One region of the Arthrobacter sp. NPDC057259 genome, then DNA from elsewhere that is predicted to be linked to it. Evidence: riboswitches for the same ligand, from Rfam matches in the RefSeq annotation. Region 1 holds a riboswitch; the other holds the start of a gene.
What was found. Region 1 has a riboswitch for cyclic di-AMP ahead of ACFUCU_RS01855 (NlpC/P60 family protein). Riboswitches for the same ligand answer to the same signal wherever they lie in the genome.
Positions count from the first base shown of each region.

Region 1 (2,180 bases):
GGGCTCGACGGGCAGGCCAGGACCCGCGCCGAAGCCGTCCTTGACCGGTGGCTGCGCGACCCCGACCCCTGGCTGCGCCGCGCGGCCCTGCTGGCACCGCTGCGGGAACTCCGAAAGGGCGCCGGGGACTGGGCACGGTTCCGGCGCCGGGCGGCCCTGGCCCTGGCCAACGGCACTGCGGACGGTACGGCGGACGGCGGGGCGGCGGAGATCGTGAGGGACGCCGTCGAGCGCGTCGAACGGGAAGCGGGCGGCGAAGCCTAGTGATATCCGGTGCGCGAAGCGGCGGGACTCAGGCGGGGCGGCGCTCAACGACGGCGTAGGCCTTGCCGTCCAGGAACTCCCAGTCCGTCACCACCATGAAGCCCAGCGCGTCCACCCGGTCGTTCAGCACGTGCAGGTCGAAGCCGCCGTCGCGCGGCTCGGCATCCCAGGTGGCGACGTGGATCTCCTTCCCCTCGAGAACCAGCAGCTCGGTGTTCACGTCGAAGTCTTCCTGCGGCTGATCACTCAGCTGGCAGATCGCGACACAATGGGGATTCATCGGATCCTCCGCTCGGGACATGGTGGGATCATCGTAGCCCCGCCGGGACGCCTCTGCCGTTACCTTAATGTGACATTCGGGAGGATGGCCGTTACCGTGGAAGGGTGCCCGTTGGTTTCCGAGACGGGCACCCCCGGACCGATTGCCTAACTCTGCCGCGGTCCAGGGCATCCTCGCAACCAGCTGGCAGAGACGGGGAAACCAATCGCGACCTGCCCACGGGCGGGTCTTGGGGTGAAGCCGCGCAGTGTCCGCCCAGACGGACCCGCGGCCGGGTGTCTCCCATCCGAATCCGACAGCTCACCTCGCAGGCTTTGGGAGAGGTACATCATGACTTCACGCTCTACTGACGCGCGCCCCGGCACCACCGCAACTACCGGTCGGGGTGCCGCCTTCGCCGCGGCGACCGGCACCGTGGGCCGGCAGGCCGCCGTCGTCCTCGCAGCCTCCGGCCTGGTCCTGACCAGCGGCATGGCGGCCAACGCCGCCGGCAACGTCCCCGCCGAACGGGAGTCCGCACCCGTCTCGCACGCCGACGTCGCCGGCAAGGTTACCGCCCCGGTGACCGCCGACTCCGCCGTGCAGATCAGCTTTGACCGCCCGGCCGTGGCCACCACCCCGGCGCCCGTCGTAGAGGCCCCGGCTCCGGCACCTGCCGCCGCGCCCGCCGTCGTCAAGGCCCCCGTGGCCCAGGTCCCGGCCGCCCCGGTGGCGAAGGTGACCGTCCAGGCCGCCGCACCGGCGCCGGCTCCGGCCGCCGCCCCCGCCGGTGGCGTCAACGCCGCCATGCTTTCCGCCGCGTACAGCCAGATCGGCATCACGCAGGATTGCACCGCCATGGTGGAGAAGGCGCTCGGCGCCGCAGGCATCCCGGTGGGCGACCTCGGCCCGCAGCAGTTCCTCAACTACGGCAAGGTCGTCTCCGACCCGCAGCCGGGCGACATGATCGTCCAGTCCGGCCACGTCGCCATCTACGCCGGCAACGGCCAGGCGATCAGCGGCGGCATGAACGGCTCCAACCAGACGATCGTCCACCCGCTGTCCTGGCTGACCGCCACCGGCGGCGTGACCTTCGTCCGCGCCGGGGCCTAACCCGCGCGTTCAGCAGTAACGTTCAGTAGTACCGGGCCGGCGCCCGGCAGCCCCTCACGGCTGCCGGGCGCCGGTTTCGTTGTCTGAGGTTTTGTCGTCTGCGCTCTGGTCCGCCGCGTCGGGATTCGCCGCGTACCGCAGGAGGACCACGCCGTTGCGGAACGTCCGGGTCTCCAGCAGCGTCAGGTCGGTTGGCGCGGCGGCGGCCTTGAATAGCGGCGTTCCCCGGCCCACCAGCACGGGGTGGACGTAGATCCAGTACTCGTCGATCAGCCCGAGCCGGCGGAAGGAATCGGCCAGCTCCGCCCCGCCCAGGGCCAGGTCGCCGCCGGGGGCGGCCTTGAGCGCCCGCACCTGCCCGGCGTCGACGTCGCGCACCACCGTGGTGTTCCAGCCGGCCTCCGGCAGGGTGCGGGAGTAGACGTACTTGGGCATCTCCCGCCAGATGGCGGCGAAGTCCGCGACGGCGGGCGGGCAGTCCGGGTCCTGGTCCGCCGTGGGCCAGAACCCGGCCATCAGCTCGTAGGTGACCCGGCCGTCGAGG
Region 1 covers NZ_JBHUYA010000001.1:385,031-387,210, forward strand. Annotated here, with positions in the region: gene ACFUCU_RS01845 (DNA alkylation repair protein) at 1-264, shown strand, start outside; gene ACFUCU_RS01850 (hypothetical protein) at 293-565, opposite strand; cyclic di-AMP (ydaO/yuaA leader) riboswitch at 678-872, shown strand; gene ACFUCU_RS01855 (NlpC/P60 family protein) at 875-1,636, shown strand; gene ACFUCU_RS01860 (dihydrofolate reductase family protein) at 1,691-2,180, opposite strand, start outside.

Region 2 (2,180 bases), on a different contig from region 1:
GCGCATCCGCATCCCTCTTCACGGCCGCACCCGCCAGTGGCACGAGGGCCGGCTGCCCTCTGCATGGTCAGGCTAAGGATCGACATCACAAGAGTAAACACGGGTGGCCCGGATTACCGAATTTCGGGCCCCAGGGCATCCGTGGCGGAACCCGGGCCGGTCTGGCGCCGGGGCCTTCCGGCGCGAGCCCGAGGGGTTAACAGAAAAGGACCCCCGCCGGTGGCAGGGGTCCTTTTCGAAGCTTCGCGGGAAGCGGGGGTCTTAGCCGCCGACGCGGATGAAGACCGGGCCGGAACCGACGTTGACGCTGTAGAGGGCGGTGGTGCCGCCGTTCCAGCCGCCGTGGACGGCCATGCCGTTGCCGACGTAAACGGCGATGTGAGCCATGCCCATGCCGCCGTTCTGGTAGTACGCGAGGTCACCCGGCTGCGCTTCGGCGGCGCTGACGGTGCGGCCCAGGGACAGGTAACCTGCCGGCCAGCCGTGGTAGTGGATGCCGACGGCGGCCAGGGCGTTGGTGGCCAGCATGGTGCAGTCCTGGGACACGCCGATCTGGGCGTAAGCGGCGGCGGCGATCGAGGCGCCCATGCCGCTGGTGGCGGCCGGAGCCTTGGTGGCGACGGACGCGTTGACCGCGGTGCCGGCGGCCGGGGTGGCTGCGGCGGTGGTGTCTGCTTCCTGCACCTTGACGACGGGCTTCGGGGCCTCGACGACTGGGGCGGCCGCGGTAGTCACAGCAGGCTTCTCGTAGGAGATGGCGATGCTGGAGGCCGCCGAGATGGTGGCCGGAGCGGTGGACTGAACCTCGGTGGCGGAAGCAGAGGTGGATTCGCGCTGAACGTTGGTCTCAGCGGCGTTGGCCGCGATACCGCTGGTCAGGACCAGGCCGGAGGCAGCAGCGATAACCGCGGCCTGGCGACCCATGCCACCGGCGTTGTCGCCGACGGCCTTGGCAATGACAGCCAGCGAGTTGGTCTTGGTGACCTCCGCGCGGTGGCGTGCAATGGTTGCACGAGTAGTCATTTAGTTCTCTCTTTCGTGATCCTTTGTGTCCGCGCTCTTGAACAGGCGGGACTAAGGACGCTCCGGCATCTTGGGGGTACGCCGGATCGCCCCGAAACGGGTTTCTTTAGCGAAGGGTGTACTGCGAAGACGCGCCAAAAGCAGGAACTGCATTGCGTGAACCATCCCGGGCGCCGGCAAGGGCAACGCGGTGCATGGTAATCAGCGGGCTCGACTGAGCCTCGCCGGCGCGAAAACGCGCAGCATTGTGGCGTGAAGACACGAAAGTAGCCTCTCCCAATGCCTACGAGGTGAGCTGTCGGATTCGGATGGGAGTCACCCGGCCGCTCCGCTTCCTGGGAAGCTTTGCGACTTAACCCCTAGGCCTTCTTGCGAAGACCAAAATTGGTTCCCCCGCCCCTGCCAGACGATGTCATGCGAACGGACCTTGAGCGGTGGCAGAGTTAGGCAATCCACTCAAGAGCGCCAACTTCGGTGAAGTTGGCGTGCTTCATACGGTACAACAGTTCGGACTCAATGTCACATTCAGATCACGGCGTGTCACGGAAGTGTGAGCATTGCGAAGGGCTCTTCTAGAGCCAGCCCAGCGGATCAACGACGTCCCCATTGACCATCACCTCGAAGTGGAGGTGGCAGCCGGTGGAGGCACCGGTTGTTCCGCTCATCGCTATCACATCGCCACGGGAGACCTTCTGGCCGACGTGGACGCTGGATGACGACAAGTGGTTATACGTGGTCTCCAGGCCATTGCCATGGTCGACCACAATCCGGTTGCCGCCCCCGTAGGGGTGCCAGCCGGAGAAGGTTACGGTGCCGCTTGCTGCGGCATGGACGGCCGTCCCGCACTGGGCGGCGTAGTCCTGGCCGCGGTGGAATTCGCCCACCGCGCCGGTAATGGGGCTGATCCGGTAACCGAAGGGCGAAGCCGTGATCATGGTGTCCAGCGGGGCGCCGAGCGTCCCCGCGGATGCGGCGCGGGTGATGGAGCCGACGGATTGCGCGCTGAGCAGCTGCTTGAGCTTGCCGTCCGGGTCGCCCTTGGTGGTGACGGCGGTGCGGTTGAAGTCGATCTGGGCCGCGGCGGCCTTGACCTCGGGCTGGGCCGCCGCGGAGACAGATCCCGAGGTGGGGGCGTCGACGGCCAGAGCGGGGCCGGT
Region 2 covers NZ_JBHUYA010000008.1:92,506-94,685, reverse strand. Annotated here, with positions in the region: gene ACFUCU_RS13725 (HNH endonuclease) at 1-6, opposite strand, end outside; gene ACFUCU_RS13720 (NlpC/P60 family protein) at 262-1,023, opposite strand; cyclic di-AMP (ydaO/yuaA leader) riboswitch at 1,290-1,483, opposite strand; gene ACFUCU_RS13715 (M23 family metallopeptidase) at 1,596-2,180, opposite strand, start outside.
Region 2: linked by a shared signal. The riboswitch ahead of ACFUCU_RS13720 (NlpC/P60 family protein) and the one ahead of ACFUCU_RS01855 (NlpC/P60 family protein) in region 1 are both predicted to bind cyclic di-AMP.